2 regions of the Dickeya aquatica genome follow, and region 2 is predicted to be linked to the other one. Evidence: predicted binding sites of a transcription regulator. Region 2 holds the regulator's gene; the other holds the start of a gene.
What was found. The regulator CRP, encoded in region 2, controls carbon source genes, mostly activating them, when cyclic AMP is high. The targets are predictions, from matches to a motif close to ATGTGANNNNNNTCACAT.

Region 1 (3,090 bases), 2.0 Mb from region 2:
ACTTGCAAGTTTCATAATCTTTCCTGTTTCAATAAAGCCGCAACGTATTGCGGCGTTATTTGTTTTTTTATCGTAAACCGTCACACCAGGAACTTGCCGAGTACCAGCAAGGCCACAGAGACGTTGATCGCACCACCGATACGGGTCGCAATCTGAGCGAACGGCATCAGCACCATACGGTTACCAGCGGTGAGAATCGCCACGTCGCCGGTACCGCCCTGCCCGCTCTGGCAGCAGGAGATGATGGCAACATCAATCGGATGCATACCGATTTTCTTACCAACAAAGAAACCGGTCGTGACCAGTGCCACAACGGTGGACACAATCACCAGCAGATTGGTAATGGTGAACGCATGCACCAGTTCTTCCCACGGCGTGATAGCCACACCAACGGCGAACAGAATCGGATACGTCACAGAAGTCTGGAAGAATTTGTAAACTACCTGAGAGCCTTCAAGCAGACGCGGAGACGCACCATTCAGTAGTTTCACGATAACCGCAGCGAACAGCATGCCGACCGGTGCTGGCAGACCAATTAGTTTGTGACCCAGCATACCGATCATATACAGCAGGATAGCCAGCAGAGCTCCCGCAGCCAGATTGGCCGGGTCCATTTTGCCGCTCAGCGTACTGCTCAGTGAAACCGGTGCCTGCCCGGTGCCATTCTCTTTATTTGGCATCAGCTCGCCTTCACCGGTCAGGTGCGGATAGCGTTTACCTAATTGGTTCAGCACACCAGCAAGAACGATGGCAGTCAGGCTGCCCAGCATGACGATAGGCAGGATGCGACCCAACGCAACACCTTGATCCATATGCAATATTGCAGCATAACCGATAGAAAGCGGGATCGCCCCTTCACCAACACCACCGGCCATGATAGGCAGCACCAGGAAGAAGAAGATCTGGAACGGATCCAGCCCCAGCAGAGTGCCGACACCCATACCGACCACCATGCCAACCACTTCACCGCACAGCATCGGGAAGAAGATACGCAGGAAGCCCTGAATCAGCGTTTGCCGGTTCATACTCATGATACTGCCGACAATGATGCAGCAGATGTAGAGGTACAGGATATTGGTGGATTTATAGAATTTGGTGGTGGAATCTACAACGACTTGCGGCAGCAGGCCGTAATACACCAACGCAGACGGAATAAAGGTGGCGCAGATAGCCGCAGCCCCCATTTTGCCGATAAACGGCAAACGTTTACCGAACTCGCCACAGGCAAAACCGAAGAACGCCAGCGTGGCAACCATCACCACGATATCGCTAGGCAGTTTGCCTTCAAGGCAGTCCAGCGCAATCAATAACCCGGCCAGGATAAACAGCGGCACTGGAATAACACCAATTTTATAGTTATCCAGGACGTGCCACCACTTGTCTTTTAATGAAGCCTGCCCAGAGGCTTTCTCTTTCACAACAATATAAGAATCATCAGTGGTACTCATAACCTTCTCCCCTCGTTATTTTCCCGGGCATAGTAAGAGGTCAAGTCCTATTATTATGTGACAATCCTCAAATTAAAAAATGAGTTTTAATGGCACTTATGGTTTTAATGGTTTTAATTAATTTATCTTTTAAAATCAAATAATTAAAAATAAAAAAATACAGAGCATTCTGCGTAGTTTTTATGGTTTTTATGATGTTTAAAGCACCATGGGCAATAAATGGATTTTATGTTTAAAAAAAGTAATCATTATGAAATAAAACGTGACGTTTATTTTACACGGCGTTCAAAATCACCAATAAACGTCAATGCTATTTTTTATGCGTAGCGCTTCACAAGACGATTTTTTGTTCCCTTCTTTTTACGCCTTTCATGATAAATTAGCCAACGTCAATTCAGCACTTTACAGGTAATAGGCACAATATGACTGTCAGACTCCCCTTTCATATCAAACTGTTTATCTACCTGATGATTTTTTTCTCGCTGCTGTTTATCAGTGCGGGGGTTTACTATTATCGGACAGTAGATCAGCAACTCTACGATGAGTTAGGCAGCCGGGCGCAAATTCAAGCGCGCGAAATCGCCATTATTCCTTCGCTGGTCGAGGCAGTGAAACAACGCGATACCACCACTATCGACAATCTGGTTGATCAAATTAAAGCCCGCAGCGATGCCAGCTTTATTGTCATTGGCGATAACAGTGCTACCCATCTTTATCATTCTGAACAACCGTCCCTCCTTGGAACTGAAATGATTGGGGGTGACAATAAAGAGGTTCTGGAAGGACAAAGCTCCATTACATTACGCCGGGGTGCTATCGGCATTTCACTGCGCAGCAAAGCGCCAATTATGGATGGTGATCAGGTCATTGGTATTGTCTCTGTCGGCTATCTGAAAAAACGTATCGATAACCTGACCTGGAGCAAGGTAGCGAGTGTCGGACTATTTATCACCAGTATGCTGATTGCTCTGTTCTTCTTCTCCTGGTGGTTTTCCCGCAACCTGAAAAAACAGATGTTTGGTTTAGAGCCGCTGGAAATCAGGCTACTGGTGCGCCAGCAAAAAGCGCTGCTGGAATCCATTTATGAAGGCGTCATCGCTATCGACCAACAACGCCGTATTGCCGTTATCAATCATGCCGCAAAGGATTTGCTGGGGTTGGGTATGCCATCCTGGCAACTGCGGGGCCTATTGATAGATGACGTCATCACACCGGTTCCCTTTTTCTCCTGTGACACGATGTGGAAAAACGATACCCATGATGAAATTTGCCGCTTTAATCAGGTGACGGTCATCGCCAGCCGGGTACGTATTATGCTCGAAGACGAACTGCAAGGCTGGGTCATCAGTTTTCGTGATAAGAATGATATTCATACCCTGAGCATGCAGTTAAGCCAGGTGAAGCGCTATGCCAACAGCCTGCGCATCCTGCGTCATGAACAGCTAAACTGGACCGCCACCCTCGCGGGGTTACTGCACCTCAAGCGCTATGAAGAAGCGATTCGTTACATTGAAGCACAATCTGAAGGGGCGCAAGCGGTGCTGGATTTCATCTCCAGCCGTATCTGCTCGCCAGCTCTGTGTGGTTTACTGCTCGGTAAATTCGCCAGTGCCCGTGAGAAAGGCATTGAACTGAGCTTTGA
Region 2 (12,483 bases):
CTGCCAGGAAAAACGGTTCAGATACAACACACTGCCGAGTACCGCCGCACAAATCAGTACCTGTGCCGCGCCAATGCCAAAAATGGAGCGCCGCAGCCGCCAAAGTTTATCCGGCTCCAGTTCCAGGCCGATGATAAACATCAGAAACACGACACCCAGCTCGGAAAAATGCAAAATGGCATCGACATCACGAATAAATCCCAGCCCCCAAGGGCCGATAGCAATCCCGGCCAGCAGGTAGCCCAGTACCGCGCCAATCCCCAGACGGGCGGCAATCGGCACCATCAACACCGCCACAAATAAAAACAGCACGCCCGCATTTAGCAACGAAGAGGATGTTTCCATGCTCTAGAGTTCCCCCGGAAGAAAGGGCGAGGCCAGCCAGTCGCCGTAGGCTCTGGCATGATCCTGCAATACACCGGGCGGCAGACGCCGGGCCCAGTAAATGACCAGTGGCGATAACCAGTTCATGTGACACATCTCGGCGGTCATTTCAAACGGCCTTAAAACATCATCCATCGTGTAACGGTTGATGCCTGACGCGTGATAGGCATCTTCCTGCTCACCGGTGGTGACAACCGAACGCCAATACTTGCCCGTCAGCGCCGTACCGCCGACACCGTTGGCAAAGCCACGGGCCAGCACCCGGTCCATCCACTCTTTTAGCAAGGCCGGACAACTGTAGGTGTAAAGCGGATGCTGAAAAACAATCAACTGATGTTCCCGCAGCAACTGCTGTTCATGATGAATATCAATAAAAAAATCAGGGTAGTGCGCGTAAAGATCGTGCACAGTGACATGCCCGCACTGACGGGCATAATGCAATAACAGCTTATTCGCGACCGAACTCTGTAATTCCGGATGGGCAAACAGCAGCAAAATCTTCGGTGGCTGCGACATCATTCCCCTCCAAAGCGTCGTCATTGTAGGTATTTTCGGCTACCATGCGATGCAGTAATACAAGCAGCAATACGGCAGGGCGTAGCCGTCCTGACAGTTGCTCAGTAATTTAACATATTTGAACATTTGGCGCGTTATGATTGTTTTCTCTTCATTGCAAATTCGACGCGGTACACGGGTACTGCTGGATAACGCCTCAGCCACGATTAACCCCGGCCAAAAAGTGGGCCTGGTGGGGAAGAATGGCTGTGGTAAATCAACCCTGTTGTCACTGCTGAAAGGGGAAATCAGCGCCGATGGCGGCAGCATGACGTTTCCACAAAACTGGGCGCTGGCCTGGGTGAATCAGGAAACCCCGGCGCTGGCGCGCTCCGCGATTGACTACGTGATTGACGGCGATCGTGAGTTCCGGCAACTGGAAGCAGAGCTGGATGCCGCCAATACGCATAATGATGGCCATGCCATCGCCACCTTGCACGGCAAGCTGGATGCGATACAAGCCTGGACAATCCAGTCCCGCGCCGCCAGCCTTCTCAACGGGCTCGGTTTTCAGCAAGAACAATTGCAACGTTCCGTCAGCGATTTCTCCGGTGGCTGGCGTATGCGCCTGAATCTGGCGCAGGCACTGATTTGCCGCTCTGACTTGCTGCTGCTCGACGAACCGACCAACCACCTGGATTTGGATGCGGTCATCTGGCTGGAGAAATGGCTGAAAAGCTACCCCGGTACGCTGGTGCTCATCTCCCATGACCGCGACTTTCTTGACCCGATTGCCAATAAAATCCTGCATATCGAGCAGGAAACGCTGTTTGAGTACACCGGCAATTACACCTCGTTTGAGCAGCAACGTGCGACGCGGCTGGCCCAGCAGCAGGCGCTCTACGAGCACCAGCAGGAGCGCGTCACCCACCTGCAACACTATATTGACCGCTTTCGTGCCAAGGCCAGCAAGGCCAAGCAGGCACAAAGCCGCATCAAAATGCTGGAGCGCATGGAGCTGATTGCGCCCGCGCATGTCGATAACCCGTTCCGCTTCAGTTTCCGGGTGCCAGAAGCATTGCCCAACCCGCTGTTGCGTATGGAAAAAGTCAGCGCAGGCTATGGCGATCGCCTGATCCTCGACTCCATTAAACTCAATCTGGTACCGGGTTCACGCATTGGTTTGCTGGGTCATAACGGGGCCGGGAAATCGACGCTTATCAAGCTGCTGGCCGGTGAAATCCAGCCCTTTAGCGGCGATATCGGCCTGGCCAAAGGCGTGCGCCTTGGCTATTTCGCCCAGCATCAGTTGGAGTTTCTGCGCGCAGACGAATCACCTATCCAGCATTTAACCCGGCTGGCTGAACGGGAAACCGAGCAGCAACTGCGTGATTATCTGGGCGGCTTCGGTTTTCGCGGCGATAAAGTCACCGAGCACACCGAGCGCTTTTCCGGTGGTGAAAAAGCGCGGCTGGTGCTGGCGCTCATCGTCTGGCAGCGCCCGAACCTGCTGCTGCTCGATGAACCGACCAACCACCTTGACCTCGATATGCGTCAGGCACTGACCGAAGCATTGATTGATTTTGAAGGCGCGCTGGTGGTGGTATCGCACGACAGGCACCTGATCCGCTCCACCACCGATGACCTCTATCTGGTGCACGGCGGCAAGGTCGAGCCGTTTGATGGCGACCTGGAGGACTATCAGCAATGGCTGCTGGATGCGCAAAAGCAGGACAACAGCGCAGATAGCGTGCCGAAAGAAAATGCCGCCAACAGCGCGCAATCGCGCAAAGAGCAAAAGCGCCGGGAGGCGGAGCTGCGCACGCTCACGCAACCATTGCGTAAGCAAATCAGCCAGCTTGAACAGCAAATGGAGAAACTGCAGGCCACGCTCAGTACGCTGGAAGAGCGCCTTTCGGATAGCGCCCTTTACGACGCCAGCCGTAAAAGCGAGCTAACCGACTGCCTGCAACAGCAAAGCAGCACCAAAACCGCACTGGAAGACGCGGAAATGGCGTGGCTGGACGCGCAAGAGCAGCTTGAGCAGTTCCTGCGTGAAGCGGAAAACCCGGCGTAAGGCATACACTGGCGTTAATCACGGCGCGGCCTGAAAGCCCGCCGTGCGTCACACCAGACTAGTGCCAGACCATCAACACGCAGGTGGCCGTCAGCACGCCCATCGCCAGATTGAATATTTTCCAGGCGCGCGGGCTTTGCAGCAGGCGGCCTATCAGCGCGCCAAACCCTAACCAGATAAACCCGGCGACCAAATTAACGCTGAACATTGCGATACTGATAGCGACCACCGAGCCGACATAGCCTTCACCGGCAAGGCTAAAACCAGCCACTGCGCCCAATGCCATTAACCAGGCTTTCGGGTTAAGAAACTGCAACAGCCCGCCCTGGTAGAACGGCATTGGCCGTGAGGGCGCACTCTCGGTATCAAGCCGCTCATAAGCGGCGGTGGCGATTTTCCATGACAACCAGAGCAGGTAGAGGCTACCCAGTACCTTTAAGGCCAGATGCAGCGTCGGATACAGCAGAATCAGGCTGCCTAATCCCAGCGCCACCAGCAGCAGCATGCTTTGCATACCCAGCATAATGCCTATCATCAGCGGCATTGAGCGCCACAGACCAAAATTGGCCGCCGAGGCGGTAAGTAGCATATTATTAGGGCCTGGCGTAATGGCGGCGACCCACAAAAAACCGAGCATTGAGAAAAACAGACCGACGTGCTCCATGAAACAGCAATCCCTTAATAGGTATCAATTTGGCATGAAACCATCAAGCTAACAGCGCACCACGGCACAGACAAGTTTTTCGCCCGGTATCCCTGTGCAGGGGCACCGTTTCATCATGACGAATGGCTCATCACTCACTGTTTATGAACCGGATTTCACACAACAACCTGCCATTTCAGCCTTTGGCAGGAGGCAGTAACCCTCATTTGCAAACGATGCTGCCACGCCTGCTGCGCCGTCGCCCGGCACTCCAGCCGCACTGGCAAACACTCACGCTGCCGGATGGTGACTTTGTAGAGCTGGCCTGGAGCGAAGACCCGGCAGCGGCACGGCACAAGCCGCGCGTGGTGCTGTTCCACGGGCTGGAAGGCAGTTTTCACAGCCCGTATGCCCACGGCATGATGGCCGCCTGCCAGCAACGCGGCTGGCTGGCGGTGGTGATGCATTTTCGCGGCTGTGGCCGCCAGCCCAACCGACTGGCTCGCGGCTACCACGCCGGGGAAACGGATGACGCGAGCTACTTCCTCGGTTGGCTTGCGCGCACCTTCGGCAATGCCCCTACCGCTGCCATCGGCGTCTCGCTTGGCGGCAACATGCTCGCCTGCCTGTTGAGCCAGCACGATAGCGCCAACCTGCCGGACGTCGCGGCCATTATCTCGGCACCGTTGCAGCTAGAGCCGTGCAGCCGTCGGCTGGAGCGCGGATTTTCTCGCGTTTATCAGGGCTATTTGCTTAATTTGTTACGCCGCAATGCGCTGCGCAAGCTTGCTGCCTACCCCAACTGCCTGCCGGTTTCGGCAGAGCGCTTGCGCCAAATCCGCCATCTGAAAGAGTTCGACCAGCTCGTCACCGCCCGGTTACACGGGTTTGCTGATGCGGATGACTACTACCGGCGCAGCAGCGCCCTGCCGCGACTGGCGCAGATTCGCCAGCCGTTGCTGGTGGTACATGCCAAAGATGACCCGTTTATGACAACGGAGGTTATCCCTAAACTGTCGCAATTGCCGGGCAACATCCACTACTGCCTGACGCAGCACGGCGGCCATGTCGGCTTTGTCAGCGGTACCTGGCGTCAACCACAATTATGGCTGGAGCAGTGCGTCCCTGACTGGCTGACTGCGTATCTGGAACCCAAGCGGAGCTGAAACCATGATAATCCCCTGGCAGGAACTGGCGGCACCGACGCTAAAAAACCTGATTGAAGCCTTTGTGCTGCGCGAAGGCACCGATTACGGTGAGCATGAACGCACGCTGGAAGAGAAAGTCGCCGCCGTCGAGCAGCAGTTACGCCAGGGCGAGGTGGTGCTGGTGTGGTCTGAACTGCATGAAACCGTCAATATCATGCCGCGCCGCCAGCTTGGCCGTACAGAGCGCGAACACCCGTGAGTCACGGGGGTGAAACACGCAAATTGGCGTGTCGGCAGGCAACAGATATGCTAACACTTATCGGATATCCCTGACGGTTCGCAAGATATCGCCTTCAATAAGCAAGGCATTCATACTCAGGCTTTTAATAAACATTTCACGACGATGACCCGGTTTACCGGCGGCAATGTCAGCGGAGGTTCGCATGTCTCATCAGCACCCGATTATCGCGGTTACAGGCTCCAGTGGTGCCGGGACGACCACCACCAGCCTGGCATTTCGTAAAATATTCCAGCAACTTAACCTGCGCGCCGCGCTGGTAGACGGTGACAGTTACCACCGCTATACCCGCCCGGAAATGGATATGGCTATCCGTAAAGCGCGCGATGTCGGCCGTCATATCAGCTATTTCGGGCCGGAAGCCAATGATTTTAGCCAGCTGGAACAGGCATTTATCGATTATGGCCGCACCGGCACCGGCCAGACCCGCAAATACCTGCACACCTATGATGAAGCTATTCCCTACAATCAGGTGCCTGGCACCTTTACGCCCTGGGAACCGATACCACAACCGACCGATCTGCTGTTCTACGAAGGGCTGCATGGCGGCGTTGTCAGCGCACAGCATAACGTCGCGCAGCACGTTGACCTGCTGGTGGGGGTGGTGCCTATCGTCAATCTGGAGTGGATTCAAAAGCTGGTGCGTGACATCAACGAGCGCGGCCATTCACGCGAAGCGGTGATGGACTCGGTGGTGCGCTCAATGGAAGATTACATCACCCATATCACGCCGCAATTTTCCCGCACCCATATCAATTTTCAGCGCGTCCCAACGGTCGATACCTCCAACCCGTTTGCCGCCAAAGCCATTCCCTCAATGGATGAGAGCTTTGTGGTTATCCACTTTCAGGGATTAAACAATATGGATTACCCCTATCTGCTGGCGATGTTACAGGGGTCATTTATTTCGCACATCAATACCCTGGTGGTGCCGGGCGGCAAGATGGGGCTGGCAATGGAGCTGATTATGGCACCGCTGGTACAGCGGCTTGTTGAAGGTAACGGGATAGCGTGACGTCTCGCGGCGGTGGTTAAGCCGCCGCGCGTCAATGCCTTAACCCCGCGCAATGACTTCATGGCTGTGAGTCACCGTCACCGTTTTTTCCAGCATCAGTGCCACCGAGCAATATTTTTCTGCCGAGAGCGCAACCGCCCGCTCCACGGCTTTTTCCGATAAGGCTTTGCCGGTCACGATAAAGTGCAAATTAATGGCGGTGAACAGGCGCGGTGCCTCTTCACGGCGCTCGGCGCTCAGACGCACTTCACAGTCGGCCACATCATGGCGACCTTTTTGCAGGATGGACACCACATCAATGGCGCTACAGCCTCCGGCGGCCATCAGTACCATCTCCATCGGGCTGGGCGCTTTGTCGCCTGAGTTGCCATCCATCAGCACCTGATGACCGGATGCGGACTCACCCAAAAACGTCAATCCTTCAACCCATTTCACCCGAGCCTGCATAATTTTGCCCTCAATCAACTATTTTTGAAATTTTGCACCGCTCATGAACAAAAAAGCCTGATAATCAGAGCTTAATCATGCTGAAGCGAGACAACACGAGACACTACACTCAACCTGTGTTACAAACGGAGGACGTAAACCCGTGTGTGTCGGGCCTCTGCCTGACTGCCACCAGTTTACCGGCGTCATTGATAGACCGTCTCCGTATCATCCCTGACGTCATTCCGCCAGGACGGAATTTGAATTATAACTATGTTATCACGCCGTACAGGGAACTCTGAGCCCTGTGATTTGCGCAGTGAATTACAACAGAGGATAACAGCGAATGGTTCTCGGCAAACCGCAAACAGACCCGACTCTCGAATGGTTCCTTTCTCATTGTCACATTCACAAGTACCCATCGAAGAGCACTCTGATCCATCAGGGTGAAAAAGCAGAGACGCTTTACTACATCGTGAAAGGCTCGGTTGCCGTGCTGATTAAGGATGAAGAAGGCAAGGAAATGATTCTGTCTTATCTGAATCAGGGCGATTTTATTGGCGAGCTTGGCTTGTTTGAAGATGGGCAGGAGCGCAGTGCGTGGGTTCGGGCAAAAACTGCCTGCGAAGTCGCTGAAATTTCCTATAAAAAATTCCGTCAGCTTATCCAGGTTAACCCGGATATTCTGATGCGCCTCTCCTCACAGATGGCCCGCCGCCTGCAAGTGACCTCGCAGAAGGTCGGCAATTTGGCATTTTTGGACGTAACAGGGCGTATCGCACAGACCTTGCTGAACCTGGCCAAACAACCGGATGCCATGACCCACCCGGACGGTATGCAAATCAAGATAACCCGTCAGGAGATAGGCCAGATTGTCGGCTGTTCCCGTGAAACTGTCGGCCGTATCCTGAAAATGCTGGAAGACCAGGATCTCATCTCTGCCCACGGTAAAACCATCGTGGTTTACGGTACCCGTTGATACCTTCATCAACGTGTCTCCATCACCAGCAAGGGCGGCCAATGGCCGCCCTGCTTATTTTGCGTTGCGTATCGGTGAGTGTCGCGTGCGACGCGTTACGACCAGTATTTATTGATCTCGGTGCGCAGTGCCTCAGCGGTCGCCTTACCACGCTCAGACGCCAGCGCACGACCGGCGATAAAGGTCTTGGCGCTGATACCTTCAAACAGGTGAATATCCTGCGGCACAATGCCGCCGGTAATCGACAACGCCAGCCCCAGTTCAGAAAGCGCACGCATCCGGCCGAGGTCGTCACTCGTCCAGTTAACTCCGGCAAGCTCCGCATCGCGCGAGCGGTGATAAATCGCCTGGGTAATGCCCATATCAACCCACTGCCGGGCATCATCAAGGCTCCAGTTGCCGTACAGCTCAATCTGGATTTCGCCACCAAACTCATCGGCCACTTTTTTGCAGGCGGCAATAGTGGCAACGTGCGCTGCCGCCGAGACGGTTATCCAGTTCGCCCCGGCAGAGAACGCCATGCGCGCCAGAATGGCTCCGCCGTCAGTGGTTTTCATGTCACACACAATAATGTGTTTAGGGTGGCGCTCGCGCAGGGTGCGCACCGCCGTCATGCCTTCAGCAAAGGCCAGAATGGTACCGACCTCGATAACCTCAACGAACCCGCCAACACGCTCAGCAATCTCAACCGCTGTGGCCAGGTCTGTCGAATCCAGGGCAATTTGCAGCATAGGTTTAGTCATGATGTTATTTCCTTTCCAAAAGTGAAAATACCGGAAACAGCGACGTGCGGGCGAGCGCTGCCCGTGGCGTGATGCCACTATTCATTTCAAGTCGCTATTTCAAACAGTGACGTTATTCAGGCGCGGTGGCTTAACGCTGGCCGTAGTAGGCATTCGCGCCGTGTTTTCTGAAATAGTGTTTATCAGAAAGCGCCTGATCGATATGAATCGCCGGGTTGAGCAGGCGGGTTGACAGCGCCATCGCCGCCACCTCTTCGAGCACCAGCGCATTGTGTACCGCATCCAGCGCGTTTTTCCCCCAGCAGAAGGGCGCATGGCCGGTGATCACCACACCCGGTACGGCCAGCGGATCGAGATCCCGGCGCTGAAACTCCTCCACGATCACCGCACCGGTATTTTTTTCATACTCACGGGCGATTTCCTGCTCGCTCAACGCGCGGGTGCAGGGAATATCGCCGTAGAAATAGTCGGCATGGGTCGTACCGAGCGCGGGAATATCCAGCCCCGCCTGCGCCCAGATAGTGCCGTGGCGTGAATGGGTATGCACAATACCGCCGATACCGCTAAACGCCTGATAGAGCGCCAGATGGGTAGCCGTGTCGCTGGAAGGGTTAAGGTGCCCTTCCACCACACGCCCGTCCATGTCCACTACCACGATATCGTCGAGGGTCATCTGCTCATAGGAAACGCCCGACGGTTTAATGGCAATAACGCCCTGAGCGCGGTCAATTTGGGAGACATTGCCCCAGGTCAACGTCACCAGGCCGTGACGGGGAAGCAACAGGTTGGCTTCCAGTACGATAGCCTTCAATTGCGGGTACATCATCATTCTCTCCTGCGCCCCTGCACGGAGCGCCTTATTGCGGCTCAGGCAGGCTGTGCCAGCGCCTTATCAATCACACTGAATACCTCTTCACGGCTGGTGCACACCCGCAGTTTATCGAGGTTAATTCCGGTATCGCTGTTCTCGTCTTCCAGCACCTGGGTCACTTCCATCAGCCCTTCCATGTGCTCATCCGAGGTGCTGCCCGCCAGCGTCACCAGCACATCCACCGGTTCATCTTCGCCATCAAACTTCACCGGCGTGGTCAGCGTCACCAGCGCAAAGGCGGTGCGGTTCACGCCGTTTTCCGGCCGGGCGTGCGGCATGGCGAATTGCGGCGCAATCACGATATACGGCCCCATTTTCTCGATGCTGCTGATAATCGCTTCGTGATAGCGCGGCTCGACGGCACCGGACGCAATCAGCATGTCCGTACCCAGTTTGATGGCATCACGCCAGTCAGCGGCGGTGGCGTTGAGCAATACGGAGTGATTGTCGATTAACGATTGTTTGAATTTCATGCTCTTCTCCTTAGGCCTTCCTCACCCTGCAAGGAAGGCACGCGTGATTAACCGGCAAAGTTTTTATTGATAAGGCCCAGCAGCTCGTCACCGAAAGAGTTCGGGTTGAGCATGTTTTGCACACCCAACACAAACTTGCCGTCACCGGGGCTCATTTCACCCGCCAGATGTTTCGAGGAAACGATGATGTCGGTGGTCGGGAGTTTGGTCTTGTAATCTGCCACAGCGCAGGAATCCATGATGTGCGGCACTCCCCGTTGTTCAAGGAACTTGCCTATCTTCATTTTCATCATCATCGAAGACCCCTGGCCGTTGCCGCACACCGCCAGAATACGCACCACCCGAGCGTTCGCAGCGCTCACCGGCTGGGCATCGGCATCGCTGCTGCGCACATTGCCCGCGGCCGCCTCACTGACTAGCGGTTGCGCCGAATCTTCCTCTGCACGCAGCGTGCGGGACGCGAAGTACATGTAGACCAGTGCACCGGCCAGCAGTAACACAAAGAACAGCGAAGAGAACGACAGCCCCTGCATGATGGCCGGGAACACCAGCGCCCAGTCCGCCATCCCCATCCAGCCATTAAAACTGGTGCCGTTCTGGGCAAACAGGTGAATCGCCCAGGCGGAACCCAACACTTCAATAATCCCCATCACAAAACAGATTTTCATCACCGCGCGCCAGCCGCCGAAATGGTTGGCGAACACGCCGATGGTAGCGTTAGAGAAGAACATGGGAATAAAGCCGGGGATTATCATGATGGAGGAGTTGCACAGCAGCAGGCCAAGCACGGCGAGGAACTGACCTAAGGTGCCCCAGATAAAACCGAATACCATCGCGTTCGGTGAGTAGGCGTAGATAGCCGCGCAGTCAATCGCCAGCACCGCATTGGGGATAACGCGTTCGGAAATGCCTTTAAAGGCTTCGGAAAGCTCGGCCACAAACATACGCACGCCAGCCACAATCACTTGAATCGCCACCGCAAAGCGCAGGCCGGTTTCCAAAATATAGATAGTCCAGTGCGTCGAACCGGCCATTTTCTGGAGATTCTCCAGGCCGAAAGAGAGCAAGATGATGCCGAAAAACAGCGTCATCACAATGGCGGTAGCCGTAATACTGTCGTGAAAAATGTGCAACCACTTAGGCAGGTTGAGCTTATCCACGCTGTCGTCTTTATCACCCAGCCTGGGAGCCAGTTTGGTCGCAATCCAGGAGGCCACCTGCTGCTGGTGCCCAATCGAGAACCCCGCGCCACCCGTTACTGCTTCCGTCGGCTTAAACATGATGTTGGACGAAATACCCCAGTACAGCGCCATGATGACCGCGGAATAGAGGATGGTTTCCCACATCGATGCCCCCATCACCACATAGAACACCGCCACCAGCCCAACCTGCTGGAACATGATGTGGCCGGTCAACATGATGGTACGAATACCGGTTAAGCGCCGAAACACCACCAACAGGATATTCAGGCCCAGCGCCAGCAACACCGCATACCCCACCCAGGAATAGCGGCTGCCCATGGTTTCCATGGTCGCCATCATGGTGGTGTAAGGGTCGATGACCGAGCCCGTCAGGTGATGATATTCCGAGATTTTATCGATAACGGGTTTAAAACCTGACACCAGCGTGGTTGACCCCACCTGCACCAGCATAAAACCCACAATCGTTTTGACAGTGCCTTTAATGACGGTGGTGCCATCACGCCTGAGCAGCAGATAACCAATACACGTCACCAGCCCGAGTAACAACGGGGCTTTGGTCATCACCTGGCTGTAGAAAATGTAAAAAATGCTGTAGAGGGTTTCCATAACGTTGCTCCGTCCAACACAAGGACAATTACACTGCTATTGGAGTGGTGGAGGACATCACCACCCGTATAGGTATGGGTTTTCTTGCATTCATTCTTGCTTGCATTCATGCGGTTGGCGTTGGACAGCATTGGCCAGCGCCTTAATAAACTCACGGAAGAATCATATTTCATCAAAAAATGATTTTTTGTGATGAATGTCGTGGGGTATAAAATCTCTTAAAAACCCCAAAATGATCGACAATCGTTCTCGATTGAGAATGATTTTCCCTGGCATTTAATGCAAACGATCCAGCCACGAAGACACAAAAAATCATTAAAATTAATAAAAACATAAAGATAAAAAACCACTCCCGGTGAGACAAAAAGCAAATCATCGTCTGAATCACAAAACAATCATTGCAATCATTGATAATCAAAAACGCCACTGATATAGTCACGAAAAATCAAAAGCAATCATAGGCGTGCCGCAATGTGCGCCCTGTCATGTCCGATGATCCGCTGCCGGGTTCCCAGATATGTCTGTCGGGTTTCCCTATCGCAGTGCGCCATCCAAACCAGAAAGGTATGTCCGATGAGCAAGATTGATGAAATCACCCGTGAATCCTGGATCCTGAGCACGTTCCCGGAATGGGGCACCTGGCTAAACGAAGAGATTGAACAAGAAGAGGTCAAGGCCGATACCTTCGCCATGTGGTGGCTGGGCTGTACCGGTATTTGGCTGAAGTCGGCAGGCAATACCAATATCTCTATCGATTTCTGGTGCGGTACGGGCAAAAAAACCCACGCCAACCCGTATATGAATAAACAACACCAGATGATGCGCATGGGTGGGGTGCGCAAACTGCAACCCAACCTGAGAACCTCGCCATTTGTGCTCGACCCGTTTGGTATCAAACAGATAGACGCCGTGCTGGCGACCCACGACCATGCCGATCACATTGATGTGAACGTGGCAGCCGCCGTGCTGAAGAACGGCGGCTCACACGTAAAATTTATCGGCCCGAAAGCCTGTGTCGAGCTCTGGCAACGCTGGGGAGTGCCCGCCGAGCGCTGCATCGTCGCCCGTGTCGGCGATGAGATCCCGGTTGGCGATATCGTCATTCAGGTGCTGGATGCATTCG

Region 1: the regulator CRP is predicted to act here: its motif matches at 1,504-1,521, upstream of DAQ1742_RS09540 (2-hydroxycarboxylate transporter family protein).

The regions. Positions count from the first base shown of each region.
Region 1 is NZ_LT615367.1:2,119,949-2,123,038, reverse strand. Features, by position in the region: gene DAQ1742_RS09545 (fumarylacetoacetate hydrolase family protein) at 1-15, opposite strand, end outside; gene DAQ1742_RS09540 (2-hydroxycarboxylate transporter family protein) at 81-1,448, opposite strand; gene DAQ1742_RS09535 (ATP-binding protein) at 1,871-3,090, shown strand, end outside.
Region 2 is NZ_LT615367.1:4,067,403-4,079,885, forward strand. Features, by position in the region: gene kefB (glutathione-regulated potassium-efflux system protein KefB) at 1-345, opposite strand, end outside; gene kefG (glutathione-regulated potassium-efflux system ancillary protein KefG) at 349-900, opposite strand; gene DAQ1742_RS18485 (ABC transporter ATP-binding protein) at 1,037-2,956, shown strand; gene DAQ1742_RS18490 (LysE family translocator) at 3,015-3,620, opposite strand; gene DAQ1742_RS18495 (hydrolase) at 3,836-4,765, shown strand; gene DAQ1742_RS18500 (YheU family protein) at 4,770-5,006, shown strand; gene DAQ1742_RS20760 (hypothetical protein) at 5,064-5,192, opposite strand; gene DAQ1742_RS18505 (phosphoribulokinase) at 5,191-6,060, shown strand; gene DAQ1742_RS18510 (OsmC family protein) at 6,100-6,507, opposite strand; gene crp (cAMP-activated global transcriptional regulator CRP) at 6,833-7,465, shown strand; gene DAQ1742_RS18520 (3-keto-L-gulonate-6-phosphate decarboxylase UlaD) at 7,561-8,208, opposite strand; gene DAQ1742_RS18525 (L-ribulose-5-phosphate 4-epimerase) at 8,339-9,031, opposite strand; gene DAQ1742_RS18530 (PTS sugar transporter subunit IIA) at 9,076-9,552, opposite strand; gene DAQ1742_RS18535 (PTS ascorbate-specific subunit IIBC) at 9,600-11,360, opposite strand; gene ulaG (L-ascorbate 6-phosphate lactonase) at 11,934-12,483, shown strand, end outside.